DNA from 3 places in the Nonomuraea sp. NPDC050153 genome. Region 3 is predicted to be linked to each of the others. Evidence: riboswitches for the same ligand, from Rfam matches in the RefSeq annotation. Region 3 holds a riboswitch; each other region holds the start of a gene.
The links. A riboswitch is a leader RNA that binds a small molecule or an ion and turns the genes downstream of it on or off. The one in region 3 is predicted to bind S-adenosylmethionine.
Positions count from the first base shown of each region.

Region 1: linked by a shared signal. The riboswitch ahead of ACIBQ1_RS20975 (PotD/PotF family extracellular solute-binding protein) and the one ahead of ACIBQ1_RS25745 (aminotransferase class V-fold PLP-dependent enzyme) in region 3 are both predicted to bind S-adenosylmethionine.
Region 2: linked by a shared signal. The riboswitch ahead of thrC (threonine synthase) and the one ahead of ACIBQ1_RS25745 (aminotransferase class V-fold PLP-dependent enzyme) in region 3 are both predicted to bind S-adenosylmethionine.

Region 1 covers NZ_JBITJQ010000007.1:368,022-377,828, reverse strand. Annotated here, with positions in the region: gene ACIBQ1_RS20995 (hypothetical protein) at 48-2,180, opposite strand; gene ACIBQ1_RS20990 (hypothetical protein) at 2,301-2,519, opposite strand; gene ACIBQ1_RS20985 (class I SAM-dependent methyltransferase) at 2,784-3,611, shown strand; gene ACIBQ1_RS20980 (MarR family winged helix-turn-helix transcriptional regulator) at 3,799-4,269, shown strand; SAM riboswitch class IV at 4,366-4,486, shown strand; gene ACIBQ1_RS20975 (PotD/PotF family extracellular solute-binding protein) at 4,541-5,656, shown strand; gene ACIBQ1_RS20970 (ABC transporter ATP-binding protein) at 5,635-6,747, shown strand; gene ACIBQ1_RS20965 (ABC transporter permease) at 6,744-7,613, shown strand; gene ACIBQ1_RS20960 (ABC transporter permease) at 7,606-8,406, shown strand; gene ACIBQ1_RS20955 (hydantoinase/oxoprolinase family protein) at 8,445-9,807, shown strand, end outside.
Region 2 covers NZ_JBITJQ010000040.1:22,319-32,125, reverse strand. Annotated here, with positions in the region: gene ACIBQ1_RS52895 (cold-shock protein) at 1-159, opposite strand, end outside; gene ACIBQ1_RS52890 (MoaD/ThiS family protein) at 404-679, opposite strand; gene thrC (threonine synthase) at 704-1,936, opposite strand; SAM riboswitch class I at 1,950-2,091, opposite strand; gene ACIBQ1_RS52880 (RNA polymerase sigma factor) at 2,171-2,725, opposite strand; gene ACIBQ1_RS52875 (trehalose-6-phosphate synthase) at 2,757-4,187, shown strand; gene ACIBQ1_RS52870 (hypothetical protein) at 4,194-4,766, opposite strand; gene otsB (trehalose-phosphatase) at 4,802-5,572, opposite strand; gene ACIBQ1_RS52860 (DUF3263 domain-containing protein) at 5,612-5,911, opposite strand; gene ACIBQ1_RS52855 (S-adenosyl-l-methionine hydroxide adenosyltransferase family protein) at 6,029-6,835, shown strand; gene ACIBQ1_RS52850 (hypothetical protein) at 7,029-7,526, shown strand; gene ACIBQ1_RS52845 (S8 family serine peptidase) at 7,523-8,650, shown strand; gene ACIBQ1_RS52840 (Zn-ribbon domain-containing OB-fold protein) at 8,730-9,203, shown strand; gene ACIBQ1_RS52835 (lipid-transfer protein) at 9,227-9,807, shown strand, end outside.
Region 3 covers NZ_JBITJQ010000010.1:227,864-237,670, forward strand. Annotated here, with positions in the region: gene ACIBQ1_RS25730 (SAM-dependent methyltransferase) at 1-540, shown strand, start outside; gene ACIBQ1_RS25735 (cytochrome P450) at 524-1,717, opposite strand; gene ACIBQ1_RS25740 (TerC family protein) at 1,727-2,464, opposite strand; SAM riboswitch class IV at 2,577-2,692, shown strand; gene ACIBQ1_RS25745 (aminotransferase class V-fold PLP-dependent enzyme) at 2,738-4,084, shown strand; gene ACIBQ1_RS25750 (DoxX family protein) at 4,166-4,825, opposite strand; gene ACIBQ1_RS25755 (NADH-quinone oxidoreductase subunit D) at 4,948-6,093, shown strand; gene ACIBQ1_RS25760 (acyltransferase) at 6,090-7,160, shown strand; gene ACIBQ1_RS25765 (DUF3180 domain-containing protein) at 7,157-7,612, opposite strand; gene folK (2-amino-4-hydroxy-6-hydroxymethyldihydropteridine diphosphokinase) at 7,609-8,112, opposite strand; gene folB (dihydroneopterin aldolase) at 8,109-8,474, opposite strand; gene ACIBQ1_RS25780 (nuclear transport factor 2 family protein) at 8,464-8,910, opposite strand; gene folP (dihydropteroate synthase) at 8,907-9,713, opposite strand.

The sequences.
Region 1 (9,807 bases), on a different contig from region 3:
AGGAGAAGGAAGCCCCCGAATGGCCTCACGACCGGAAGTCGAACGTATCAGGCGGGGATCAGTTCGTGCAGCGTGCCGGGCGTGTAGACGCGCGCCCCCTCCGGGAGGTCGGCCGGCGCCTCCAGGCCGATGTAGGTGGTGTGCCCGGCCGGCGAGCTCTTCGCGCGCAGCAGGTCGGCCAGGTAGCGGACGCGCAGGTAGTCGCGTTCGACGATGGAGCGCACCAGCAGGGAGGCGGTGAGGCGGTTGCCCTCCACCTGGTTGAAGCCGGGGTGCCCCTTCAGGTAGAGGTGCAGCCACTTCACCAGCCATCCGCCGTCGCCGCCGCGCAGGAAGACGAGCGGCAGGGCGATCTGGCCGGAGCCGCGCAGGTCCGACTTCATGCGCACGGTACGCGGCTCGAACGGCCTGCCCTCCTGCGCGGCGTCCCTGATCATGTATCCGAAGAACGCCTCGGCGACCTGGTCGAACCGCTCCCCGGCGTAGATGTGCACCTGCGGGATGATGATCGGCTGGGTCGCGGCGGCGAGCCGGAGGTTGATGAACTCGGACGCGCCCTCGGGCGCCTCGGTGAGGTCACCGGAGTACTCGGCGAAATCGTTGGTGTAGTTCGTCCAGGAAATGTGCGTCGGGTTGTCGTAGGAGTCGTCGAGCATGAGCGCGGACAGGTCGTAGTCGGTGCGCTGCCCGGCCTCGCGCCAGTGGACGAAGAACCTGAGCAGCTCGCCGTCCACCGCCGAGACCGAGCCCCGGGGCAGCATGCCGAGGCCGGGCGCGACGGCCTTGCCGGACAGCGGCAGGGCGACGTCGAGCACGTCGGGATCGACGATCAGCTCGCCGGGGTCGGGGAGGCGGCGGGCGATCTCCTCGTCCAGGATGGCCAGCGCCCGCGACAGGGCCTGCTCCGCCAGCGGGGAACGCGAGTCGGGGGTCGCCCACGCTCTGCCGTACCGGTTGGTGAAGACGCGGCCCGCGACGGGGGCGAGCCGGTTCTGCAGATGCTCGCGCAGCGACAGCAGGACGCGGCCGGAGGCGCCGGCGGCGGCTCTTTCCGCCGCGTCCAGCACGTCCTTGGCGTCCGTCGCGGACTTGTCGGACCCGCCGGTCCGCAGCAGGTGGTCGAGGCGGCGCAGCAGCGCGCCGGGCGCCTTCTCCAGCAGCTTCACCGCCTCGGCGGTGCGGCCCTCCGACAGGGCGGCCTCGACCCGGCTGTCCAGGCTCACGGCCCGGCGCGTGCCCCTGGCCGTCTCGAAGACGGCGGCGGCGTTGGGGAACTGCGGATACTCGTGGGGGTGCAGCCGCTCGCCGAGGCGCTTCCACTCCTCCCGGTGGCGCGGCACGTCGCCGAGCTTGGCCGGGGACGCGACCGCGTCCAGCGCCCCCAGCAGGGCGCGGCGCTCGGCGCGGCGGAACGAACGGAACCTGGTGGGCTCGGCCAGCGTGACGTCGCCGCCGGAGCAGCCGCAGGCGAGCCGGAGCACGTCGGTCACCGTGTCGACCAGCAGCGGCCGGCCGCCCGCGAGGCGGACCTCGTTGACGATCGCGCGGTTCTCGCGCACGGGGATGCGCTCGGGCTCGTCGGCGCAGAACCCGGCCAGCAGCCGCAGCGCGTCCAGGTCCTCGGCGGCCAGGGGCACCTCGGAGCCGGCCAGGGAGAAGTAGAGCTCCCGTGCCTCCGACTCCAGGCTCCCGCCCAGCTCCAGCACGGTCACCCGGTCACCGGCCAGCGGGACCAGCTCGTCGTGCGCGGCCAGCAGGTCGGCGTAGGTGTGCTGGTAGCGGCCGTAGCCGGGCAGGGAGAGCAGGTTGAGCGTCGAGGTCTCGACGCGCGCGGCGGCCACCGGGTCGAGCAGCGCCTCGCGCAGCAGCCCGGCCCAGAACTCCAGCGTGTCGGGCACGTTCTTGGGGAAGTTCAGGAAGTACGCGTTGTGCTGGACGTGGTCGCCCACGAGGGTGCGGACAGTGGCCAGAATGCGGACGCCGAGGTCGACCACGGTCTCGCCGCGCAGCCCCGACAGCCGCTCGAGCAGCGCGGCCGAGCACGTGAAGCCGACGCTGAGCAGCGCCGCGTCGAGCTGGCGGGCGGCGGTCTCACCCCAGCCGGACGCGGAGCCGGCCGGGGCGGCGCCGATGGGGACGCGCAGCCGGCGGGCGATGACGAGGCTTTCCAGAGTGTCCACGAACGGCACCATATAGCCGGGACACGCCCGAACGCCGGGGGTTTTCCGTGGGCCCTCCGGCATGTCCGCCTTGATCGCCTGGAGAAGCTCGCCGCCGAGGACGGCGTCCCGTTCACCGCACTACCGGACCCAGAGTTCCCAGTAGCTGCCGCTCCCTGAGCACTCGTACTCGTTCCAACCCTCGCGGACCCACATCTGGCCGGCGTCGACGCAGTTGTACTTGCTGGTGTACACGCCGATTTTCGTCCAGGCGGCCGCCTGAGCAGAAGCAGGGGCGCTGAGCACGCTGACGATCGCGGCGGCCATGCCGGCTACCAGGAGCCCTGCACGTAGACGCATCCGTTCCTCCTTGAAATCCGGGAAGCGATACATCATGATCATGCTGGAAGCGCGCCCCCGAACACAAGTGTTCAGCAATTCTGTTCACGATCAGTTCAAGCTGGGCAGACGCCGAGCCGGGTGCGGTCGCCTTTGCCGGTGACTCGTGGCCCGGCTCGCATCGTTGGCCGGGTGATCGACGTGTGGCCCGCTGCTCGCAGTGACGTCGGCGGTTGCCGTTAACCAGTGGCGTCCCCGTGGACGAGTCTCCTAGCCTTTGCGCTCGTGGCTGATGATCCGAAGACGCGCCCGGAGCGACGTGACCTCGGTCGGGTGTTCAACGAGGTGCCGGAGCTCTACGACCGGGTCCGGCCGGGATACCCCGACGAGTTGTTCGCGGACCTTGGCGGCATCACCGGGATGGACGAAAGGTCGTCGGTGCTGGAGGTGGGCTGCGGTACCGGTCAGGCGACGCGCTCGCTGGCGGCGCTCGGATGTTCGGTGACCGCGGTCGAGCCGGGCGAGGAGATGGCCGCACTCGCGCGCCGGCGGCTCGCCGGCTTCCGCAACGTCACAGTCGAGAGATCGACGTTTGAGGAGTGGGACGACCGCGGCAGACGCTTCGACGTCCTCGTGGCCGCGTCCTCGTGGCACTGGGTCGACCCGTCGATCGGCTGGCGGCGGGCGCACGACGTGCTCCGTCCCGGAGGCTGGATGGCACTGCTCGGCAACGTCGTCGTCCGCCGGCTGGGAGAGCCCGAGGTGTACGCCGAGACCGCCGATCTCCACGAGCGTTTCTGCCCCGGGAATCCTGGTTGGGGTCATCCGCCGCTGGAGGACGACGTGCGCACCACCGACGTGGGCTGGGGTCTGGTCGACGATCCCGGCGGCTTGTTCGGCCCGACGATCGTGCGCTGGCACCCGACCGTTCAATGGTTCGACGGGGACGGCTTCGCCGATCACCTTCGTTCGACGTCGCTGTATCGCAGGCTCGACCGCGATGTCCGTGAGCCCCTGCTCGACGCCGTCGCCGAGCGCATCCGCACGCGGATGGGCGACCGGGCGTCACGCCGTTATCTGAGCGTCCTGCGTGTCGGACGGCGCGCCGAGTGAGTCCAGGATGGTCGCCGGCGGCTGGTCATGCGGCCTTGGCCGGGGGTGGCCGATCCATGATCGGATGCTACGCGCGCATCGCCCTCGGCGACGCCCTGATCAACGCCCTGATCAACGACTGACACCCTGCGCCGCGGGATTGCTAGACTGATCGTTCGCTTTCCGAATCAATCAGAGGGTCGGCGGCATGGCCAAGGCAGCGGATGGGCACATGGGGGTCGTCGCCGGGCTGGTGCGCGCCTCCTTCCTGGTGAACGCCGTCTACGCGGAGTCGGCTCGCGAATACGGGATCACCGCGCAGCAGGGGCAGCTGCTGTGCGTGCTGATGGCGCAGCCGTACGGGATGCGGGAGCTGGGCGGGATCCTGCACCTGGCCAAGTCCAGCCTCACCGAGCTGGTCGACCGCAGCGCCCAGCGTGGCCTGGTGCGGCGGGAGCCGGACCCGCATGACGGGCGCGCCGTCCGCGTGGCGCTCACCGAGCGGGGCGCCGAGCTGGCCGACGCCTTCTACACCGCGACGTGCGCGCGGATCGACGAGCTCCCCTCGGGCCTGGAGCCCGGCGAGCGCGACGCGCTCGGGCGGCTGCTGGGCCGCGTGGTCGAGGACAACCAGGTCCCGGTGGTCTTCATGGAGCCCGCCGACGCGACCGCGCGCTGACGCGCGACCCCCAGGAAGACCGGAACAAAAGAGACAAAGGCCACTAAACATCGCCCTGCGCCATATCTATGTAAATCCTACTGATATAGTCGCTTATGTCACGAGTCCAGTGCGAAGCCCCGGCTTGCTGGACGGCAACCCTCCCACCGCGGCGGGGTGCCCCGGGTGATGACATGGTCGTCGAGCTGAACGGTGCTCCTGGCGGCAAGCGCGGATGTCGAGTCGTGCTGCCATGCGCCCTTGGCCGGCTGCTCGAAATGGGAAGGGAAAGATGAAGGGCGGATTCACTCGCCTCGCGGGACTGGGCATGGTGCTCGCGCTGGCGGTCACGGCCTGCGGCGGCGTCGACACGGCCGGCTCCTCGGGCGGTTCCTCCGGCACCGGCGGCTCCTCGGGCGGAGCGAAGCAGGAGCTCACGGTGACCGCGTTCGCGGGAGCGTGGGGAGAGTTGTTCAAGAAGTCGTTCGTGGAGCCGTTCGAACGCGACACCGGCGCCAAGGTGAACCTCGTCTACGGCGCGAACGCCGAATGGCTCACCAAGCTGCGCGCGGCCGGCGGCAAGAACCCACCGTTCGACGTCATCGCCTTCACGCCGGACGCGTCGCTGCCCGCGGCCTCAGCCGGGCTGCTCCAGCCGCTGGCCACCGACAAGCTGGCGCACTTCAAGGAGCTGGACCCGGTGCTCGCCGGCAAGTCCGCGTACGACGGCAAGCAGTACGGAGTGCCGCTGACCACCGGCTCCACCGGCCTCCTCTACCGCACCGACAAGATCAAGACGCCGCCCGCGGACTGGGCGGACATCTTCGACAAGCAGTACTGCGGCCACGTCGCCCTGCCGCCGCTCACCTACAACCCCGGCCTGGAGTTCTTCTCCGCCCTGGTCACCTCCCAGGGCGGCAAGCTGTCCGATCCGGCCGCCGTGGACAAGGCGTTCGACAAGCTCGCGACGCTGAAGGGCTGCGTGTCCTCCTTCCCCGCCAACGCGGGCAACGCCGCCACCGTCATCGAGAACGGCGACGCCTGGATCATGCCCTTCTGGGACGGCCGCGCCTTCGCCATGGCCCAGGCGGGCTCCCCGATCGGCTTCACCTACCCCAAGTCCGGCCCCGTGGGCGCGCTGACCTCGTACTTCATCGCCGGCGGGACGCAGCGGAGCGACCTGGCGAACAAGTTCCTCGACTACCTGACCGCCGCGCGGAACCAGAAGCCGTTCGCCGAGGGCACCTGGTACGCCGCGGGCAACGACTCGATCTCCTACAGCGAGCCGTTCGAGCAGAAGGTGAAGCACGGTCCCGACGTCTTCAAGAAGTTCATCTGGGTGGACTACGCGGTCGCCACCCCCAAGCTGAACGAATGGCAGCAGCGGTGGAACCAGATCTTCGGCTGACCGCGGAAGAAGGCGGCGGGCACGTCGAGATCGACGGGCTCGCCGCCGGGTACGACGGCGCGCGCGTGCTCGACGTGGACCGGCTGTCGATCCGCAAGGGCGAGTTCCTGTCGATTCTCGGGCCCAGCGGCTGCGGCAAGACGACGCTGCTCAACTGCGTCGCGGGCTTCGTCCGGCCCACGGCCGGGCGGATCGTGATCGACGGCTCCGACGTGACCGGGCGGCCCCCGTACCGGCGGGGCCTGGGCATGGTGTTCCAGAACTACGCGCTCTTCCCGCACATGACTGTGGCCGCCAACGTGGCGTACGGGCTGCGCGTCCGCCGGCTCGACCGGCGCACGCGGGACGAGCGCGTGCGGGAGGCGCTGAGCCTGGTCGGCCTGGAGGGGTACGCCGGGCGGCGGCCCGGACAGCTGTCCGGCGGGCAGCAGCAGCGGGTCGCCCTCGCCCGCGCCCTGGCCATCCGGCCCGCCGTGCTGCTCCTGGACGAGCCGCTGTCCAACCTGGACGCCAAGCTGCGCAGGGAGATGCGGGTGGAGCTGCGCGCCCTCCAGCGGCGCATCGGCACCACCATGGTCTTCGTCACGCACGATCAGGAGGAGGCGCTCGCGCTGTCCGACCGGGTGGCCGTCATGCACGGCGGCCGGGTCGAGCAGCTCGGCACCCCTGACGAGGTCTACCGGCGGCCGGCCAGCCGGTTCGTCGCGCAGTTCATCGGCGCGGCGAACGTCCTGGAGGGCACGGTGACCGCCTCGGGCGCGCTGGACGCCGGCGGGCTCGTCGTCGGGTGCGGCCCGCTGCCGCTGCGGCCGGGCGACCGCGCCGTCGTCGCCGTCCGCCCCGAACGCATCCACCTGACCATCCCGGGCCCGGACGATGCGGGCGCGGGTGGGGTGGCCGGGACGGTGGGCTATCGGGCTTTCGCCGGGGACGCGTGGCACGTGGAGGTGCGGCTGGCCGGCGGGCGCACCCTGAGCGTCCAGGTCGCCGACACCGGCGCGGGCGCCGGCGACCCGCCCGGCGCGGGCACGTCCGTGTTCGCGAGCTGGGATCCCGCCGACGTCATCCTCCTGGAAACGGAGGCGCGATGACCCGCCGGTGGGCGGGCCTGCCGTACGCCCTGCCATACGTCCTGCCGCTCGTCGCCTTCCTGGCCGCCCTGTTCCTGGTCCCCCTCGTACGGCTGCTGCGGCTCAGCTTCAGCCCCGTCGACGCCTTCAACGCGGCGCTGCCCGGATTCACCTTCGAGCAGTACGCCCGGGTGTTCACCGACCCGTACTTCTACGGCTCCCTGCTCCGGACCCTGGCCACCGCGCTCCTGGTGGCGGTGCTGTGCGTGGCGCTGGCGTATCCGGCCGCGTACTTCCTGGCCCGGCGGCGCCCCGGCGTGCCGCGGACCCTGCTGTTCGTCATCGTGATCTCGCCGCTGCTGACCAGCGTGGTCGTACGCACCTACGGCTGGGTCGTGCTGCTGTCCGGCAACGGGCTCGTCAACCGGGCGCTCGTCGCGTCCGGGCTGCGGGACCAGCCCGCCCAGCTGCTGACCAGCTACCCGGCCGTCGTGGTCGCGGTGACGCACGTGCTGCTGCCGTTCGCGATCATCCCGCTCACGACGGCGCTCGGCGGCCTGGACCGCGACCTGCACCGGGCCTCGCAGACGCTCGGGGCCGGGCCGATCAGGACGTTCCTGCGGGTCACGGTCCCGCTCAGCCTGCCCGGCGCGGTCACCGGCGCCCTCATCGTCTTCGCGCTGGCCATGGGCATCTACATCACGCCGCTCCTGGTCGGCGGGGTGACCCAGCCGCTGACCGGCATCCGGGTCTACGACCAGGTGACGACGGTGTTCGACTACCCGGTGGCGGCGGCGCTGAGCTTCGCGCTGCTCGCGCTGACCGTCGTGTCCACGGGGCTGCTGGCGAGCGTGTTCCGGATCTGGGAGAGGCGCCTTCATGGGTGAGCGGGGCTACGACAGGATCGTGCGGCTGGTGGCCGCGGGCCTGGCGGCGCTGGTGTTCCTGTTCCTGATCGCGCCGCTGGTCGTGCTGGTGGTGAGCTCGTTCAACCGGGCGGGCTCGATGGCGTTCCCGCCGTCGGGGCTGTCGCTGCGCTGGTACGCCGAGGTGCTCGGCTCGCCCGACTGGCAGGTCTCGTTCCGGCTGAGCGGCCTGCTGGTGCTCCTGGTGGTCCCGACGACCGTGGTCATCGGGACCCTGGCGGCGTACGGGCTGACGCAGGGGTCGTTCCCCGGGCGGCGGCTGCTGCGGGGATTCGCGCTGTCCCCGCTGATGGTCCCGGAGATCATCGTCTCGCTCGGCCTGCTCTACTACTTCCACGGCGTCGGGCTCATCAATTCGGTGACCGGGCTGTGGCTGGCGCATTCGCTGGTGGCGCTGCCGTTCGTGGTGCGGGCGGTCATGGTGAGCGCGGCGCAGCTCGACCCGGCGCTGGAGCGGGCCGCCCTGAGCCTGGGCGCGGGGCGGGTCCGGGTGTTCCTCACGGTGACGCTGCCGCTGCTGCGGCCCGGCATCCTCGCCGGCGCGATCCTCGCCGCGGTCACGTCGCTGGGCGAGGTCGCCGTCACGGCCCTGGTGGCGGGCGCCAACACCACGACGGTGCCGCTGCGCATCTTCTCGGCCGTGCAGTACCAGCTCGACCCGTCGATGGCCGCGGTGTCCACGCTGCTCATGGCGGCCAGCGTGGTGGTGATGGTGGTCGCGGACCGATTCGCTCGCATCTCGGAGGCCCTGTGACGAACCCTGTGACAAGCCCTGTGACAAGCACGGGTACGGTGACCGCGGCAGGCGCGCGGATCGGCATCGACGTCGGGGGAACGTTCACCGACCTCTTGGCCGCCGTACCGGAACGCGGCCTTGTGGTGCACCACAAGGAGCCGAGCACGCCGGCCGACCCGTCCCTGGCCGTCGCGGACGGGCTGGCGGCCCTCCTCGCCCGCGCGGACCTGCGGCCCGACGAGGTCACGGGCCTCGTCCACGGCACCACGATCGGCCTGAACGCCGTCATCCAGCGGCGCGGCGCGCGCATCGCCCTGGTCGTGACCGAGGGCTACCGCGACATCCTGGAGATCGGCCGCAGCCGCATGCCGTCCTCCTTCGACCTGTACGCGGGCAAGGAGGAGCCCCTCGTCCCCCGGAACCTCGTCGTCGAGATCCCAGCCCGCCTGGGCCCGCGCGGCGAGCGCGTGACCGAGCCGGACGCCGCCGAGCTGGACCGCGTCGCCGCGCGCCTGCGGACCACCGGGGCCGACGCGGCGGCGGTCGTGATCCTGCACGGCTACACCGACCCGGCCTTCGAGGAGGGCGTCGCGGCGGGCCTGCGCGAGCGGCTGCCCGCGTTGCCGGTGACGGCCTCGGCGACCGTGTGGCCCGAGGTACGCGAATACGAGCGTGCCCTGGTGGCCTGCATGAACGCCTACATCCAGCCGCTCATGCGCGACTACTTCGCCCGTCTGGAGAGCCGGGTGCGCGATCTCGGGGTGTCGGCGCCGATCTTCATCAGCGCGTCCAACGGCGGCTCGATGAGCCTGCGCTCCGCCGCGCAACGGCCCGTCGAGACCGTCCTGTCGGGGCCGGCCGCCGGCGTGGCCGCGGCCGCCCGGCTGGGCGCCGGGGCCATCGTCACGTTCGACATGGGCGGGACCAGCAGCGACATCGCCGTGTCCGTGGACGGGTCGCCCGAGCTGGCCACCCACACCACGGTGGGCGGGCTGCCCCTGATCGTGCCGGTCGTGGCCGTGCACGCGATCGGCGCCGGGGGCGGGTCGGTCGTCTGGGTGGACGGGCAGGGCGTGCTCAAGGTCGGGCCGGGCAGCGCGGGCGCCGACCCCGGCCCGGCGGCGTACGGCAGGGGCGGCGACCGGCCGACCGTGACGGACTGCTACCTCGCGACCGGGCTGATCGACCCGCGCACGTTCCTCGGCGGCCGGATGCCGCTCGACGCCGGCGCCTCGCTCAAGGCCCTGTCGGGCATCGCCGCCCACCTCGCCTCCGGGGACGGGCACCGGGAACGCGCGAACGGCGACGTGGCCGGGCCGGATGGCGGCAGTGACGACGTGGCCGCGTACCGGGTGGCGGAGTCGGCGTTGCGGGTGGCGACGGCGGGGATGGCGACCGAGCTTCAGAAGATCATGGCGC
Region 2 (9,807 bases), on a different contig from region 3:
CTGCGTGATCTCGAACTCGACGCGCTGCCCCTGTTCGAGAGATCGGTACCCGTCCATCATGATCGCTGAGTAATGGACGAATACATCCTTACCACCGTCTACCGCGATGAAGCCGTAGCCCTTGTCCGCGTTGAACCACTTGACGGTGCCCTGCGCCACTTCCGACTCCTCTTACTGGACTTTCAGATCTCACCCATTCCTCCGCGAGACCCGTTATCGCCCGACTTAACGGAAAATCAGCCAGACGATCGCCCTCGACCATACCTGTGGCACGGGGTTTGGCAACAGAGTCAATCTGCAAACGACGCATTTCTTCGCATCGAAGGCGGTTCAACGTTTCATTTGGCCTGGAAATGGAGAAGGCGCCCACTAGGGGCGCCTTCTCAGGTGTGATCTATGGCACTCAGCCGCCGGCTACGGCCGGGATGATTGAGATCTGAGTGCCCTCAGGTGCCGGAGTGTCCAGCCCGTCGGCGAAACGGACGTCCTCTTCCCCAACGTAAACGTTGACAAAACGACGAATCTTGCCCGATTCATCCAGAATTCTCGCGCCGATCCCCGGGTAGTCGGAGTCGAGCTGGGTGAGGACGTCACGAAGAGTCGCGCCCTCGCCACTGACTTCGGCGTTGCCCCCGGTGTAGGTGCGCAGAATGGTGGGAATCCGCACCGAAACGCTCATGGTTTAACTTGCCTTTCCTGGTTGTCAGACAGCCGCGCGGAACGCGTCGAGGGAGGGCCGGATCACGGCCGTGGGCTGGGCGTCGTCGCTGATCGCGTCGAGCGTCTTGAGGCCGTCGCCGGTGTTGAGGACCACGGTCTCGGCCTCGGGGTCGAGCCGCCCGCTCTCAACGAGCTTCTTCAGCACGCCCACGGTCACCCCGCCCGCGGTCTCGGCGAAGACGCCCTCCGTCGAGGCCAGGAGCTTGATCGCGGCCACGATCTCGGCGTCCGTGACGTCCTCGACGGCCCCGCCGGTGCGCCGGGCGATGTCGAGCACGTACGGCCCGTCGGCCGGGTTGCCGATGGCCAGCGACTTGGCGATGGTGTCGGGCTTGACCGGCTGTACGACGTCGTGCCCCGCCTTGTACGCGGTGGAGACCGGCGAGCACCCGGCCGCCTGCGCCCCGAAGACCTTGTACGGCGTGTCCTCGACCAGCCCCAGCTTCACCAGCTCGCGGAAGCCCTTGTCGATCTTCGTGAGCTGCGAGCCGGAGGCGATGGGGATGACGATCTGCTCGGGCAACCGCCACCCGAGCTGCTCGGCGATCTCGTACGCGAGCGTCTTGGAGCCCTCGGCGTAGTAGGGCCGCAGGTTGACGTTGACGAACCCCCACTTGTCGCCCAGCGGGTCGCCGATCAGCTCGGAGCAGAACCGGTTGACCTCGTCATAGGTGCCGTCGATCCCGATCAGCTTGCCGCCGAACACGCGAGCCATGGCGATCTTGGCAGCTTCGAGGTTGGCGGGGATGAACACGCACGCCTCGAGCCCGGCGCGCGCCGCCGCCGCGGTGACCGCGCCCGCGAGGTTGCCCGTGGAGGAGCAGGAAAGGGTGTGGAAGCCGAAGTTACGCGCCGCCTCGACGGCGATGGCGACGACCCGGTCCTTGAAGGAATGGGTGGGGTTGCCCGAGTCGTCCTTCACGTACAGAGACTTGAGGCCCAGCGCGCGCCCGAGGTTTCCGGCCTTGACCAGTTTGGTCCAACCGGGGTTCATATTGGGCTTACTGGCGACGTCAACCGGCACCGGGAGCAACGACCGGTAACGCCAGATGTTGGCGGGACCCGACTCGATGTCGGCACGGGTCACCTCGCCGAAGGAATAGGCCGCTTCGAGCGGCCCGAAACACTCCAGACACGCGAAGCTCGGACCGAGCGGGTAACGCGTGCCGCACTCACGGCAGGACAGACCGACAGCAGGACCAAAGTCGAGCGACATGAAGCGAGGCCTTCCCTCATCTTCGCCCGCGGCCACCTTGACCGCAGACCGGAATTGGCACCTTGTCCCGGTCGGCCTCGCCAGGTCGCGAGTCTCAAGCCGGGAGGGTTGCCGGGGCTTCGCAGGGCCGGTCCCTCCACCCCTCTGGATGAGCAATATGCAGTTGTTGAAATGGACTCTACCCGCCCATGAGGCCGGGATGGCCACCTGTCTCAGGATGCGGGACGCGGCGTCTCAGCGATAATCATCACCCAGCACTCCCTGCACGTATTTGCGGGCCTGATGGATGCGCGACTTGGCGGTGCCGAGCGGGATGCCGAGCTGCTCGGCCACCTCGTTGTAGTCGAGCTGGACGATGTCGCGCAGCACCAGCGCCTGCGCCAGGTCGGGCTTGTCGGCCTCCAGCGCCTCCATCGCGTCGAGCAGGTCGAGCCGCGAGCCCGCGATCACGCTCACCCGCGCCACGTCGGGCTTCTGCGTGGGCAACTCGTCGGAGGTCTGCTCGGCCGCCCGCCGTTTGAGCGACCTGTACGTGGTGCGCGCGCAGTTGGCCGTCACGATGTGCAGCCACGTGCTGAACCGCGCCCGGCCCTCGAACCGGCCGATGTTGCGCGCCACGGCCAGCAACGTGTCCTGGGAGGCTTCCTCGGCGTCCTGGTGATAGGGGAGGATCCGGGCGCAGTGCCGCATCACATCGGGCTCGATCCGCGCCAGGAGCTCGCCAAGTGCGCGATGATCTCCTCCGGCGGCCGAGCGGGCGAGTTCCTCGGTTAGCTCATCTAGCGCCATAGCTGGGATCCTATGGGCGAAGGGAGCGTAGATGAACAGCGTCCTGGTGGCCTCCAACAGAGGACCCGTTTCTTTTACCGTCTCGGACGACGGTGAGCTGACCATGAAACGCGGTGGCGGCGGCCTGGTCTCGGCGCTGTCCGAGGTGGCCAGGAAGGACCGCGTGCTGTGGGTGTGCGCGGCGCTGTCCGACGGCGACCGCAGCGCCGTGCGCCTGGTGCCCGGCGGCCGGATCGACCACGCCGGATACGACACGGGCCCGCTGCGCATGCTCGACATCCCGCCCGCGACCTTCCACCGCGCCTACAACGCCGTGGCCAACTCCACCCTGTGGTTCGTCAACCACCTGCTCTACGACATCCCCAACTCGCCGAACTTCGGCACGAGGTTCGAGCGCGAGTGGGAGTCCTACCGCGACTACAACGGCGCGTTCGCGCTGGCGCTGGCCGAGGAGGCCGGCCACGGCGCCCGCGTCATGGTGCAGGACTACCACCTGACGCTGACCCCGGCCATGCTCCGCGCCGAGCGGCCGGACCTGCGCATCGCGCACTTCAGCCACACCCCGTGGGCGCCGCCCGAATACTTCTCGCTGCTGCCCGACGAGGTGGTCGGCGAGGTCCTGGAAGGCATCCTGGGCGCCGATCACGCCGGGTTCCTGGCCGACAGGTGGGCGCTGGCGTTCATGGACTGCTGCGAGGCGCTGCTCGGCGCGGAGGTCGACCGCGTGGGGCGCAGCGTCACCCATGAGGGCAGGACCACCCGCATCGGCGTGCACAGCCTCGGCGTCGACGGCGACGCGCTGTGGGAGCGCGCCGTCGAGCCCGACGTCGAGTCGCACATGATCGCGCTCAGGGAGCAGGTGGGCGACCGCCGGCTGATCGTCCGCATCGACCGCACCGAGCTGTCGAAGAACATCGTGCGCGGCCTGGTGGCCTACCGCGAGTTCCTGGCCGCCCATCCCGAGTGGCACGGCAAGGTGGTGCATCTGGCGTTCGCGTACCCGAGCAGGCACGACCTTCCCGAATACCGCGAATACACCGCGTCGGTGCTGCGCTGCGCGCAGGAGATCGAGGACGAGTACGGCACCGAGGACTGGGACCCGCTGATCCTCAACGTCAACGACGACTACCCGCGTTCGCTGGCCGCGTACCGGATGGCCGACGTGCTGCTGGTCAACCCCATCCGCGACGGGATGAACCTGGTCGCCAAGGAGGGCCCGATCCTGTCCACGAGGTGCGCGCTCGTGCTCTCGCGCGAGGCGGGGGCGGCGGCCGAGCTGGGCCCGCACGCGCTCGTGGTGAATCCGTACGACATCAGCGGCACGGCCGCCGCGCTGCACGCCGCGCTCGTCATGCCGGAGGACGAGCGCCGCATGCGGCGCGACAAGCTGCACGCGGCGGCCACCGCCCTGCCGCCGCAGAAGTGGCTCGCGGCCCAGCTCGACGCGCTGGACGAGATCTGAGCGCGGTCAGTTCCAGTCGGCGTTCTCCAGCGTGTCGGACAGCCCCGGCGTGTTCCACTGGTCCACGACGAGGATCTTGCTCTTCGGCAGATACCACTCGCGCTGCGTGAAGCGGGCCAGGACCTTCGCACCGGAGTAGCTGACGCAGGTCGACTTCCACGCGTTGTAGGCGGCCTTGTGCCCCGCCCCGACCTGGCGCAGGCCCCTGGTGACCGTCGGGCCGATGTGCTCGCCCCACTTGCGGTTGGACGGGCACGGCTGCACGTCGCTGGCCGTGTAGAAGGGGTTCTTGCCGGTGTACGGGCCGAACCCCTCGGCGCCGATCTTGATGTACTTGGGGCCGAAGACGTAGAAGGCGTCGCACTCGGGCGTCCCCCAGCCGCTGGGCTTGGCGCACTTGCCGGTCACGATCTGGACCTGGTCGGCGCCGTGGCGGTAGACCTTCCACTTGATCGGAACGTAGAGGGTCAGGCCGTGCCGCAGCTTGACCGCCTGCGCGGGCGCGGCGTGCGCGGGCAGGGCGGTCGCGAGGAGGGTGACCGCGGCCACGGCCGCGGCGGCGAGGTATCGCTTGTGCATGCGCCCGACCCTAGAGAGCGCGACTTGCAGCCCGGTCACGAACGGCTGAAAGCCGCCACGAGTTCCGCCAGCAGCGCGACGACGCCGTCGGGCCCGTCCACCACGATGTCGGCCTGCTCGGCCAGCTTCGTGACCTCGGCGGAGCCGCTGCACACGGTCACGCCGGGCAGCCCCGAGGCGCGTACGGCCTCGAACGCGGCCAGATCGCCGAGATCGTCGCCCACGAACATGACGGACCTGGCGGCCCGCTCCGCCAGGAACAGGCTGAGCGCCTGCCCCTTGTCCATGCCCGGCGGCCGCAGCTCCAGCACGAAGCGCCCCGGCTCGACCACCAGGCCGTGCTCTTCGGCCAGCCTGGCCAGCGGCTCGCGCAGCCTGGCCAGCGCGCCCTCCGGGTCGGGGCTGCGCCTGGTGTGCACGGCCACCGCCCGGCCCTTGTCCTCGACGGTGACGCCTTCCAGGCCCGGCGAGTCGAGCAGCAGCGGCAGCTCGGCCTGGGCCTGGAGCACGCCCGGAGGCGGCGGCGGGCCGGAGATCCGCCCGGCCTCCCAGCGCTCGAAGCCGTAGTGCCCGAGCACGACCAGCCCGGGCACGTCGGCCAGGCCCGGCCCGAGCGCCAGCGCGGTGGCCGGCGGCCGGCCTGTCACGATGGCCACCGCCAGGACGTGTGCGCCGAGCTCGGCCAGCACCGCCGACGCCTTCGGATGGATCACGGCCTCGGCGGGATCGGGCACGATCGGCGACAGGGTCCCGTCGAAGTCGAGCCCGATCACGGCGCCGGCCGGATCGTCCAGGATCGCTTTCATTCCAGGGATGTTCTTCACGCGGCTGCTTTACCCAGCCGGTCAGGGACGCATGCCGAGTCTCCTGGCCGCGCGGTCGCGCTGACGGGTGGACCGTAACCTGCGCAGCCTCTTGACCAGCATGGGATCCTGCTCCAGCGCCTCCGGCCGATCGATCAGCTCGCCGAGCAACTGGTAGTAGCGGGTGGCGGAGAACCCGAAGCTCTCCTTGATGGCCTGCTCCTTCGCGCCCGCGTACCGCCACCATTGGCGTTCGAAGGCGAGGAGTTCGAGATCGCGTTCTGAGAGGGGTTGGCCGGACGCTTCCTGGGCAGCATTGTCACCGCTGAGCGGTGCTCCCATGGTGTCCTCCTCGGGAAAGGGGCGCGCGACGACTCCGCACGCACGCGGCCCGTGGCCAATCGTAATGTGCGGAGTGCGGCTGTTCACGGCGTATTGAGAGACGTACAGTCACGAAATGTGACCTCAGTAATCACGCTCCTCACCGACTATGGGCTCGAAGATGGCTATGTAGCGGCTTGTCACGGAGTGATCGCCGGAATCGCCCCGGAGGCACGGGTGATCGACGTGTGCCACCTGATCCCCTCGGGTGATGTACGGCGTGGCGCGGCGGTTCTCGCCCAGACCATCCCGTACCTCCCCGTCGGCATCCACATCGGCGCGGTCGATCCCAGTGCGGGCGGTGCCCGGCGCGCGGTGGCCGTCGAGGCGGGCGGCCGGGTGTTCATCGGCCCCGACAACGGGGTGCTGTCGTGGGCCGTGCGCGCCAGCGGCGGCGCCGAGGCCGCCTACGCGATCAGCAACGAGGAGCACTTCCTTCGGCCGGTCTCCCCGACCTTCCACGGGCGCGACGTCTTCTCGCCGGTCGCCGGGCGGCTGTGCGGCGGGCTGAGACCGTCGGACCTGGGGCCGGAGGTGCCGATCGGCCGGCTGGTCACGCTGCCGGAGCCGACCTCGCTGCTGCGCGAGGGCTCGGTGGAGGGCGAGGTCGTCTCGGTCGACCGCTACGGCAACACCCAGCTCTCGATCGCGGCCGGCGACCTGCACACGCTGGGCGTGCGGGTGGGCGACACGCTGGGGGTCTGGCTGGGCCGGCGGCAGCTCGCGCTGCCGTACCGAGAGACGTTCGCGGCGGTGCCGCCCGGGGAGCTGGTGGCGTTCGCCGACTCGGCGGGGCTGATCGCGATCGCGGTCAACTCCGGTGACGCAGCGCAGCGGCTGGGGCTCCCGCCTGGCGCGCATGTCCGACTTGCGCCTACTTCTTAGTACGAAAGCACACAGATCGGAATTACTCCGCGTATCGGTCTGTTTACCGAAGCGTCGGAAACAATCAGCGGGCACGTGTCAGAATGCAACGCGCGGGCGTCCCCTCTCCTCCCCTCCCGAGGTCGACGTGTACCAGCTGTCGGTTGTGCTGCTCTCCATATTGTCCGCGATCTGGCCCGCGCCGGAGCCGCCCGTGTCAGAGCGCTGGCGCGCGTGGCCCGTCTCGCAGATCTTCCCCGCCACCGTGCCCGGGGTCAGCCCGTCGGGGGCACGTGTCACGTACGTGCTCGCCGGGGTCGCCCCCGAGGCGCCCTGCCGGGCGGCGTTCCAGCCCGCCGCCGTCCGGCGGGGCTGCCACGTGGCCCTGCGCGCCACGTACGCCGACAGCACGCAGACGTTCGTCGCCACCGTGGGCATCGCCGTGCTCGACGCGCCCGGACGCGGCTACTACCGCGCGGGACGGCCCGCGACCGTGCTGCCGGTGGCCTTCCCCCAGGGGCCGGCCGAGCGCTTCGGCCGGCGGCAGTACTTCACCGGGGTGGTGCTCAGGTCCGACGAGCGCTACGTGGTGGCGACGGCCGCCGGGTACGCCGACGGCCGGCCGTACCAGCCGGGTGACCGCGTCGTGCCCCGGCTGCGCGCCACGGCGCGGCAGCTCGCCGCGGAGCTGCACCGGACGCTGACCCGATGAGCAGGCTCGCCGTCCCCGTCCTCATCACCGCGCTGGTGGTGGGGACCGTCCCGGCGAGCGCCACCGACGACGTGGGCGAGGCCGCCCGGGCGGGGCAGTGGCAGCTCGCCGCGATGCGCCTGCCCGAGGCGTGGCGGACGAGCAGGGGCGAGGGCGTGATCGTCGCCGTCCTCGACACCGGCGTGAACGGCCGCCACCCCGACCTGGAGGGCGCCGTGATCCAGGGCCCCGACCTGACCGGGACGGCCAAGGGCCTGTGGGGGCGGCACGGGACCGCCATGGCCAGCCTGATCGCCGGGCGCGGGCACGGCGACGAGCACAGGGGCGGCGTGATCGGGGTGGCGCCCGCGGCCAGGGTGATGTCCATCCGGGTCACGCTGGAGAACGGCGACCCGCTGCGCGAGCAGCAGCGCTCCGGCGGGCGCGACGCGCTGGCCAAGGGCATCCGGTACGCCGTCGACCACGGGGCCGGCGTGATCAGCATGTCGCTGGGCGGCGGCAGCGGCACGTGGGAGGGCTCGCCCTCCGAGGAGGAGGCCATCCAGTACGCCATCGCGCGGGGCGCCGTGCTGGTGGCCTCGTCGGGCAACGACGGCGGCACGGCCAACAGGAAGAACTTCCCCGCCGCCTACCCCGGGGTGATCGCCGTGGGGGCGGTGGACCGGGAGCTGAGGGTGGCCGCGTTCTCCAACAGGCAGGACTACCTCTCGGTGGTCGCGCCGGGGACGGAGATCGTCACGGCCGACGCGCGCGACTCGTACGTGGTGAGCGACGGCACCAGCTCGGCGGCGGCCATGGTGGCGGGCCTCGCGGCCCTGGTCAAGTCGGCGTATCCGGCCCTGTCGCCGTACCACGTGCGGACGGCCATCGAGCTCGGCACCAGGCGGCAGCCGGCCGACGGCCACAGCCCCGCCTACGGGCACGGGGTGGCCAACGCCCTGCTCGCCCTGCGCGAGGCCGCCCGCCTGGACCTGCCCGGCTCCGGCCGCGCCCGCACCGGCCCGTACTTCGGCGACGGCCCTCCGCCCGCCTCCCGGGGACCGGTGGTGGCGGGCATGGTGATGCTGGCGGCCGCGATGTCGGCCCGCGTCCTCGTCCGCCACCGTCGCAAACGCCGCCCCTGACCCCGCCCCCGCAGCCCTCCCCCACCAGGCTTTGTCCCCAGCCCTCCACCCGAACAAGCGCTTGTGCGATACTGGCCGCATGACGTTAGCGATCGAGGGCTGGTTCGCCGTCGACGAGGACGGCGTCTTCCTCCTGGGCACCAGATGCGCGACCTGCGGCACCGTCACCTTCCCGCCCAGGACCGGCCTCTGCCCCAACCCGCACTGCGACGGGACCTCGACGGAGACCGTCCGGCTCCCCCGCCGCGGCAGGGTGTGGTCCTACACGAACGCCTGCTACCCACCCCCCGCCCCGTACGTCGCCGCGGAGCCGTACGTGCCGGTGACGCTGGCCGCCGTCGAGCTCGACGAGGTGGGGATCGTGGTGCTCGGCCAGGTCAGGGGCCTCACGGTGAACGAGCTCGAAGTGGGCATGGAGCTGACGCTCACCGCCGGGCCGCTGTCCGACGGTCCTCTGGTGTGGATGTGGGAGCGGGCCGTGAGAGAGCGAAGCGAACGAACCGATAAGCACAGCAGTGCCACGCTCACAGCGCCGACGAAGGAGGCGCTGTGAGCGTGGTGGTGCTGGGTGTCGGGATGCATCCGTGGGGCAAGTGGGGCAGGCCCTTCCTGGAGTACGGCGTGGCGGCCGCCCGCGCGGCCCTGCGGGACGCCGGGGTGGCGTGGACCGACGTGGAGTTCGTGGTCGGGGCGGACACGATCAGGAACGGCTACCCCGGGTTCGTCGCGGGCGCCTCCTACGCGCAGGCGCTCGGCTGGTCGGGCGCCAGGATCGCCTCCTGCTACGCGGCCTGCGCCTCAGGCGCCCAGGCCGTGGACATCGCCCGCACCCGCATCCTGGCGGGCCTGTGCGACGTGGCGCTGGTGATCGGGGCGGACTCCACCCCGAAGGGCTTCTTCAAACCGGTCGGCGGCGACCGCCCCGACGACCCGGACTGGCTCCGCTTCCGCCTGCTGGGCGCCACCAACCCCGCCTATTTCGCCCTGTACGCCCGCCGGCGCATGGCCGTGCACGGCTCGACCCCGGCCGACTTCGCCGCCGTCAAGGTCAAGAACGCGCTGGCCGGCTCGCTCAACCCCATGGCCCGCTACCGCAAGCCCGTCACCGCCGAGGAGGTGCTGGCCTCGCCCGTGGTCGCCGACCCGCTGCACCTCAT
Region 3 (9,807 bases):
CGCCTCATCATGGTGAACATCCGCACGGGCGAGGAGCGCCTCGGCGACCCGCCGGAGCCGGACGACCGCGCCTGGCTCGACCGGTGGTGGCCGCTGACCCGGGTGGGCTCCCGAGCGGAGATCGGCCGCCCTCGCGACGAGGCGTGGGCCTCCGTCCTGGGGCGCCTCACGAGGGGCCGAGCGATTGCCGTTGATTATGCACACCTTGTGGATAACCGGCCGCTCTGTGGCACGTTGACCGGTTACCGCGACGGCGCGGTCGTTGCCCCGATCCCCGATGGGACCTGCGATATCACCGCTCATGTCGCTCTTGACGCGTGCGCCGAGGCCGGTCGCGGGGCCGGCGCGATATCCACAACCTTGTCCACACAGCGTGACGCGCTGAGGGCTCTGGGGATCACCGGCACCCGGCCCCCCATCGACCGGGCCCGCACCGATCCGCGTGGTTACATCCGGGCACTGGCCAGGGCGTCGGAGGAGGGTGAGCTGATCGATCCGGCGGGGCTCGGCGGCTTCGGCTGGCTCAGCCAGCGGCGGTGACCTCCAGCGACCGCAGCCCCCGGATGATGAAGCCGGGCTTCCAGCTCGGCTCCTGCCGCAGTTCGAGCTTGGCCGCCCGGTCCAGGAGCGCGCCGTACGACTCCATGAGCTCGATGCGGGCCAGCGGCGCGCCCAGGCAGAAGTGGATCCCGGCTCCGAACGAGATGTGCGGATTGTCGGCCCGCCCCACGTCGAGCCGGTCCGGGTCCTCGAACACCGCCGGATCGCGGTTGGCCGAGCCGAACAGCAGCGCCACCTCCGACCCGCGCGGGATCTCGACGCCATGGACCTCGATGTCCTCCAGCACCCAGCGCTCGAACATCTGCAGCGGCGTGTCCCAGCGCATGACCTCCTCGACGGCCGTGGGCAGCAGCGAGCGGTCCGCGCGCAGCCGGGCCAGCTCGGAGGGGTTCCTGAACAGGGCCCACCAGCCGTTGCCCGTGACGTTCACGGTGGCCTCGTGGCCGGCGTTGAGCAGCAGCACGCACGTGCCGACCAGCTCGTCCTCGGTCAGCTCGTCGATCTGCGCCAGCGCGCTGATCAGGTCGTCGCCCGGAGCCCGGCGGCGCTCCGCGGCCAGGGTCTTGAGGTAGCCGGCGAACTCGGACGCCGCCCGCACCGCCGTGTGCTGGGCCTCAGGGCTCGGGTTGAGCTCGTACATGCCGCAGATGTCCGCCGACCAGGGGCGCAGCAGGTGGCGGTCGGCGTGGGGGATGCCGAGCATCTCCGCGATCACCGTCACCGGGAGCGGCTCGGCGACCTCGGCGAGGAGGTCGCCGCCGCCCTTCTCCACGAACGCGTCCACCAGGCCCTCGGCGATGGCGCGCACCCGGGGGCGCAGCGACTCGACCATGCGCGGCGTGAACGCCCTGGAGACCAGCCGGCGCAGCCTGGTGTGCACCGGCGGCTCCACGTCGAGCATGCCCGCCCTGATCACGCGCCAGAACGGCTCGTGGAACTCCGGCTCCGGCGGCCTGCCGAACTCCTCGTGGGTGGCCACGTGGAGGTAGGACCGCCCCAGGCGGCGGTCCCTGAGCAGGGCGTTCACGTCGGCGTGACGTGAGATCAGCCACTGGTCCGTCGGCTCGAAGTAGCTCACCGGCGCCTCGCGCCTCAGCTCGTCGTACACGCGGTACGGGCGAGCCACGAAATCCGGATCCCAAGGGTCAAAGCGCACTATTTCATCTTATGGAGTGGGATCCTCCTGCGGCACCGCCCGCTTGCTCCGCGCCCGGATGTTCAGCAGCTCGACGACGAGCGAGAACGCCATCGCGAAGTAGATGTAGCCCTTGGGGATGTGCTGGCCGAAGCCCTCGGCGATGAGCACCACGCCGATCAGCACCAGGAACGCCAGCGCCAGCATCTTGATGCTCGGGTGCCGGTCCACGAACCTGCTGATCGGCCCCGAGGCGAACAGCATCACCAGCACCGCCACCACGACCGCCGCGATCATCACGCCGAGCGTGTCGACCATGCCGACGGCGGTGATGACGGAGTCGAGCGAGAACACGATGTCCAGCACCATGATCTGGACGATCACGGAGGCGAAGGAGGCGGCCGCGGCCTTCTTGCCGTCCTTGCCGACGGGGCCGTCCATGCTGTGGCCGATCTCGGTGACGCTCTTGCCCAGCAGGAACAGGCCGCCGAGCAGCAGGATCAGGTCGCGTCCTGATATTTCGTGACCGAAGACGGCGAACAGCGGCTCGGTGAGCTGCACCACCCACGACAGGGCGAGCAGCAGGAGCAGCCGGGTGATCAGGGCCGCGCCCAGCCCCAGCACCCGGGCCCTGTCCCGTTGTTCGGGAGGTAGCCTCCCGGCCAGGATGGAGATGAAGATGATGTTGTCGATCCCCAGCACGATCTCCAGGGCGACAAGGGTGAAGAAACCGATCCAGATCTGCGGGTCGGTCACCCAGTCCAACATCTGCGCACCTCCATGACATACGAGCGGGGTTTCCGGTAGCAACGAGCCGGACCCCGAAGAAGTTCGCGGACTTGCGATCGATGGAGGGGATTGGGTTATAGTCTCCGCCGTAGGTCATGAGTGCCAGCGACAAGCCCCGGCTAGCTGGCCGGCAACCCTCGCGTCCGCGGCGGGGTGCCCCGGGTGAAGACCTGGTCCGTCACGAGGCGTGGCGGGCAAGCGCGGGCTCCATGGCTGCTTCCAGGGGTCCGATGGCCCTGAGGGAGATGTGCCATGTCCACCCTGACGATCTTCAGCTCCGTCCCCGCTCACGCCGCCGCCGAAGAGGCTCCCGCCGTCACGAGCCGGCCGATCCCCGCCGTGCTCGGGGCCGATCTCGAGGTGCCGGTCAAGGGCGGCCGGCTCGTCGGCTACGCCAACCTCGACTACGCCGCCAGCGCCCCCTGTCTGGAGCCGGTCAGCGCCGCCGTCACCGCCGCGCTCCCGGCCTACTCCAGCGTCCACCGCGGCGCGGGCTACGCCTCCCAGCTCACCACCGCCCGCTACGAGCAGGCCCGCCACACGGTGCGGGCGTTCGTCGGGGCCCGCACGGACGACGCCGTGATCTTCACCCGCAACACGACCGACGCCACCAACCTCCTGTCCCGCTGCCTGCCCGCCGACACGACCACCGTGGTCTTCGACACCGAGCACCACGCCTCCCTCCTGCCCTGGCAGAAGTCCGTACGGCTGGCGCCGCCCGCCTTCCCCGGCGAGGCCGTCCGCGCCGCCGACGAAGCGCTGGCCGGCATCGAGGGGCCCAAGCTGCTCGTGGTCACCGCCGCCTCGAACGTCACCGGCGAGCTCTGGCCCATCGCCGCCCTGGCCCACGTCGCGCACCGGCACGGCGCCCGCATCCTGGTGGACGCCGCCCAGCTCGTACCGCACCGGCGGCTGAACCTGACCGCGCTCGACCTGGACTACGTGGCCTTCTCCGGGCACAAGCTGTACGCGCCGTTCGGCGCGGGCGTGCTGGTCGGGCGTCGGGACTGGCTCGCGGCGGGCGAGCCGTACCTCAAGGGCGGCGGCGCGGTGCGGTCCGTGGGCGACGACACCGAGTGGCACGACGACCCTGAGCCGCGGCACGAGGCGGGCACCCCGAACGTGCTGGGCGCCATCGCCCTGGCCGCCGCCTGCGACGCGCTCACGGCCACCGGCTGGACCGCGCTCGTGCGCGAGGAGGAGCGGCTGATCGCGCGCCTGCGCTCGGGGCTGGCCGCGATCGAGGGCGTGCGGGAGCTGTCGCTGTGGGGGGACGACCACCCGCGGGTCGGCATCGTGTCGTTCACCGTGGACGGCTACTCGGCCCGCGAGGTGGCCGAGACGCTGTCCAGCGAGTACGGCATCGGGGTGCGCGACGGCAAGTTCTGCGCGCACCCGTTCGTCCGGCACCTGCTCGGCGAGCCGGAGCGCAGGAGCTCGGCCGGAGAGAGCGAAGGCCGAAGCGGGCGCGACCATGAGCACGCCGGGGGGTGCGAGGACGGCACCGCCTCCGCGGTGCGGGCCTCGATCGGCATCGGCAGCACGCAGGAGCACGTGGACCGGCTGGTCGCGGCAGTGCGAGACCTCGCGAGCCGCTGAGCGAGCCGACAAGCGAGGCGCTGAGCGAGGCCGGCGAGCGAGGCCGGCGAGCGAGCCGCTGAGGAGCCGGTGGGCGAGCCGTCAGACCGCGTCGGAGCGGTTCGGCGGCTTGCGGTGCGGCGGCGGCTCGTCGGAGACCAGGGCGTCGATGTCCCTCATGTCGTCGTCGTTGATCCCGCCGGCGTGGTGCTCGGCCGACTGCCTGGGCACCCGTGGCGCCTCGGCCTGCTCCACGGTCGGCGCGGGCCTGGTGGTCCTGGTCGTGACGTTCGACGGCTCCGGACGCCGTACCTGTGCGGCGCGCTCCTCCTCGGCGTCCAGGCGTTCCGAGCGCCGGCGGAACATCGCGGCGAAAATGCCGTCGATCCCGATCCGACCGCCCCCGAGCGCCAGGAACAGCAGGGCCAGTGCCCCGAGCGCGCCGGGCAGCTCCCAGCCGCCGGTGGTGGACAGCACTCCGTGCCCCGCGTGCACGTACATGATGGCGCCCAGCATGTTGACCAGCAACAGGAACCCCACCAGGCGCACCAGCAGGCCCAGGATCAGGAAAAGGCCGCCGACGGTCTCGACGACGGACGCGAACGCCGCGGCGAGCTCGGGCATCGGGATCCCCATCCCCTTGAACGCCTGCCCCGTGGCCCCGAGGCCGCCTTCCCACTTCTGCAAGCCGTGCGCCAAGAAGATCACGCCGGTCACCACCCGGGCGATCAGGGCAGCGACATCAAACACAACTTTCTTCATGGTGTTATCTCCCCCCGTTCCTGGTATTCCTCCCCGTGTCCGAGTTAGGGATGCGTTTCCATGCCATTCCTTGACCCGGCCCCACCCTGGATCATCAACCGGGGCGGTGGCAGCATTGCCATATGACGGAACGTGTGGTCGGAATCGGCGCGGGTGCGAAAGAGCTGGCCACCGAGGACATGATCCTCAACATCGGCCCGCAGCACCCGTCGACCCACGGTGTGCTCAGACTCCGGCTGACGCTCGACGGCGAACGCATCACCGCCGCCGAGCCGATCATCGGCTACATGCACAGGGGCGCGGAGAAGCTGTTCGAGGTCCGCGACTACCGTCAGATCATCATGCTGGCCAACAGGCACGACTGGCTGTCGGGGTTCGCGAACGAGCTGGGCGTGGTGCTCGCCGCCGAACGCCTGCTCGGCATGGAGCCCCCGGTCCGGGCCGTGTGGGCGCGTACGCTGCTGGCCGAGCTCAACCGGGTGCTCAACCACCTGATGTTCCTCGGCTCCTATCCCCTGGAGCTGGGCGCGATCACGCCGCTGTTCTACTCGTTCAACGAGCGCGAGCGCATCCAGGCCGTCATGGAGGAGATCTCCGGCGGTCGCATGCACTACATGTTCAACCGGGTCGGGGGCCTCAAGGAGGACCTGCCGCTCGGCTGGCTCGACCGGGTGTCGGAGGCCGTCGCGGAGACCCGCCGCCGGGTGCCCGACATCGAGAACCTCATCCTGCACAACGAGATCTTCATCGCCCGCACCAAGGGCGTCGGCGTGCTCACCCGCGAGCAGATCACGCAGTACGGCGTCAGCGGCCCCATCGCCAGGGCCTCCGGGGTGGACTTCGACCTGCGCCGCGACGACCCGTACCTGGCCTACTCCGAGCTGCCCGTGAAGGTCGTCACGCGGCACGCCGGCGACTGCCGGTCCCGGTTCGAGGTGCTGTTCGACCAGCTCAAGATCTCGCTCGACCTGGCCGACGCCTGCGTCGAGCGGCTGCGCTCGCTGCCTCCCGGGCCGATCAACCAGCGCCTGCCGAAGGTGCTCAAGGTGCCGGAGGGCCACACGTACGCGTGGACCGAGAACCCGCTCGGCATCAACGGCTACTACCTGGTCTCCAAGGGCGACAAGACCCCGTGGCGGCTCAAGCTGCGCTCGGCCTCGTACAGCAACGTCCAGGTGCTGCGGGAGATACTCCCCGGCCACCTGGTCGCCGACATGGTGGCCATCCTCGGCTCGATGTTCTTCGTCGTGGGTGACATCGACAAGTGAAAGCCGAGCGCGACAAGTACGTCGACTGGCTCCGCGCCCTGAGCCTGTGCGTCGTGGTGGTCTGGCACTGGGCGTTCACCATCCTGGAGTGGAAGCCGAGCGGCCCCGAGCCCACCAGCCCGCTGGGCTTCACCTCGGGGCTGTGGATCCTGACCTGGCTGCTGCAGGTGCTGCCGCTGTTCTTCTACGTCGGCGGCCACGTGCACCTGCTGTCCTGGGAGCGGGCCAGGGCGCGCGGCGCCGGCATCGGCTCGTTCGTCTGGCGGCGCATCCGCGCGCTGGCCTTACCCGCCCTCTTCCTGTCCGGAGTGTGGATCGCCATCGGGGCGGTCGTGACGTTCACGTTCCGGGTGGACTGGATGTGGCGGGTCGTGCTGCTGGTGCTCAGCCCGCTGTGGTTCCTCGGCGTCTACCTCGTACTGATCGCGCTGCTGCCCGTGGCACTCTGGCTGCACCGCCGCTACGACGTGCTGACGCTGATCTGGCTCGGCGGCGCGTCCCTGGTGGTGGACGTGGTGCGCTTCCGGTACGGGGTCGACTGGGTCGGCTGGCTCAACATGCTCCTCATCTGGGGGCTCGCCCACCAGGCCGGGTTCTTCTACGACCGGATCGTCATCCTGCCCAGGCGCTATGACATCGCGGTGCTCTGGACGGGGCTGTTCGCCCTGTTCGGCCTGGTCTACTCGGGCATCTACCCGGGGTCGATGGTGGGCGTCCCCGGCGACAAGTGGTCGAACATGGCGCCGCCCACGTTCGTGATCGTCGCCCTGCTGCTGTTCCAGGTGGGGCTGGTGGAGGTGCTGCGGCCGTCGATGGAGCGCGTGCTGGAGCGTCCGGGCTGGCGCCGGGTGAACGAGTTCATCAACCGGTACTCGCTGCCGCTCTTCCTCTTCCACACGACCGGGATGGCCATCGCGCTGGGCCTGTCGTGGTGGCTCTTCGGCACCCTGGGCACCGAGATCCCACCCGACCTGAAATGGTGGCTGGAACGCCCGATCGCCATCCTCGGCCCGCTGATCTGCACCGCCCCGGTCATCTACCTCTTCGCGAGGGAGCGCCGCTCCTAGTCGGGTTTGTGGTCGTCCGAGTCCTTGGGGATCCGGCAGGCGTGCTCCAGATAGAGGGCGGCGCAGATCAGCGCCACGCAGGCCACGAACGACCCCGTCGCGACGAAGAACTCCGACCGCGGCGTCTCCCGGTCCAGGATCTGCACCGTGTAGAGGGCGAACCCGGCGAACAACCCGCCGAACACCGCCCCCGCGTACGCGGACGCCTTCGCCAGCGCGGCCAGCCGGGCCACCGACAGCGGCTCCACCGGCTTGGTGTCCGGCTTCCTGGCGATCCTGGCCTTGGTGACCCACGCGCTGTAGCCCTCGCCGATGGCCAGCAGCAGCACGGTCGGGATCGCCGTCCACGGCAGCAGGGGCAGGTCCGCGTAGGTGAGCCTGACCACTGCCCACGCGATCAGCGCGACGACGACGAAGATGCTGGCCAGGCGGCCAGGACGGGTCGGCCTCAATCGGGCCTCTGCAGCTTCAGGTCGTCGCGCAGGCGTACCCCCTGCTGGTCGAGCCCTGCCAGCAGCTCCACCACCCGGCCTTTCCCGGGCACCACGGCCTCGGGGTCGGCCTTCGCCCACGGCACGAGCACGAACGCGCGCTCGTGGGCGAGGGGGTGGGGCAGCGTCAGCTCCGGCTCCTGGCAGACCGTGTCGCCCACCACGATCAGGTCGATGTCGAGCGTGCGCGGCCCCCAGCGCTCGGCGCGGACCCGCCCGAAGGCGTTCTCCACGCCCTGCGCCCGCTCCAGGAGCGTGCGCGGCTGCAGGGTGGTCTCCGCGATCACGATCGCGTTGAGATACGGCTTCTGTCCCGGGGGACCGCCCACAGGGTCGGTCTCGTAGACCGGCGAGGCCTGGACGAACTCCAGCCCCGGGGCATCGAACAGGGTGTCCACGGCACCTTGCAACGTCTGGAACCGGGGCCCCAGGTTGCTGCCGAGAGCGAGGACGACTTTCATGCGCGGCTCCGCTCAATGGTCACGACCACGTCGTCGAACGGCAGCGGGATGGGCGCCGCCGGTTTGTGCACGCTCACCTCGACCTTGCTCACCAGCTCGCCGGCCAGGCACACGTCGGCCAGCCGCTGCGCGAGCGTCTCTATCAACTCGACCGGCTCGCCCTCGACGACCCTGACCAGCGCCTCGGCGAGCTCCCCGTAATGGACGGTCTTGGTGAGATCATCGCCGGCCGCCGCCGGCGCGGTGTCGAGGAACAGCGTCGCGTCCACGACGAACTCCTGCCCCAGCTCCCGCTCGGCAGGCAGCACGCCGTGCCTCCCCCTGGCCCGTAGGCCCTTGAGAGCGATGCGATCAGGGCTCAAGCTCGCCTTCCTCCTCCTCGTCGTCATCTCCCTGCAACACCGGCGAACCGTGGTGCATCCACAGCCGCCAGCCCTGCGACGTGCGAATGTAGACGTTGCTGGCCACCACCTTGCCCGCGGCGAAGCTGGACTCACCTTCCTCGCCGGCGGTGAGGATGTTCTCGACACAGGTCAGCACGGCCACGTCGCCCAGCACCGTCGTGGCGACGTCGGTCAGCACGAACTGGATGTAGGTCGTGTTGGCCATGATCAGGGCCCACGACCGCAGCACCTCGGACCGGCCGCTGAGCAGGGTCCAGCCCGGGTGCACGCAGCTCACCTGGTCGTCCGCGGTGTCCTCGGCCCAGATCTCGGTCATCTTGTCGAGATCCGCGTTCTCGATCGCGGAGTAGAACTCCTGGTTCACCGTCTCGATAGCGGCGGTGTCGACGCTCATGTGTTGGCTCCGGCTCTCTTCCATGCGGCGGCCACGCGTACGGCATCGGCATTGGGGCTGACCTCGTGGACGCGCACGCACCAGGCGCCCGCCTGGGCGGCCAGCGCGGTCACGGCCAGCGTGGCGTCATCACTGCGGCTGAACGGCCGGGGCGTGCCGTCGGGGCCGGCCAGCAGCCGCCCGAGGAACCGCTTGCGCGACGCCCCGATGAGCAGGGGGAAACCCAGCTCGGCCAGCTGGGGGATCCCGGCCAGCAGCGCCCAGTTGTGCTCGGCGTTCTTGGCGAAGCCCAGGCCGGGGTCCAGCACGATCTGATCCTCCGTGACGCCTTCGGCCAGGACCAGGTCGACCCGCTTGCTGAGCTCCTCGCGCACCTCTGTGACCACGTCGGCGTAGACCGCGCGGTTGTCCATGTCATGACTGTGGCCGCGCCAGTGCATCACGACGTACGGGATGCCGGTCGCGGCCACCACCCGCGGCATCTCGGGGTCGGCGAGACCGCCGCTCACGTCGTTGACGAGCCGCGCCCCCGCCTCGACCGCGGCCCTGGCCACTTCGGCCCGCATCGTGTCGACGCTGACGGCCACGCCCTCGGCGGCGAGCGCCCTGATCACGGGGACGACCCTGGCCAGCTCCTCGTCGAGGGACACCCTGGCCGCGCCCGGGCGAGTGGACTCGCCGCCCACGTCCACCAGGTCGGCCCCCTCCCGGACCAGCTCAAGACCGTGCTGAATGGCGGCCGCCTCGTCGAACCACAGGCCGCCGTCGGAGAACGAATCGGGTGTCACATTCACCACACCCATGACGAGGCACCGATCCGCACCTCCCGGCACGCTGATGGGCACGCTAGTCATGGGCCAAGCCTAGGCGCTCCCCCACACATGTTGACATCGTGGG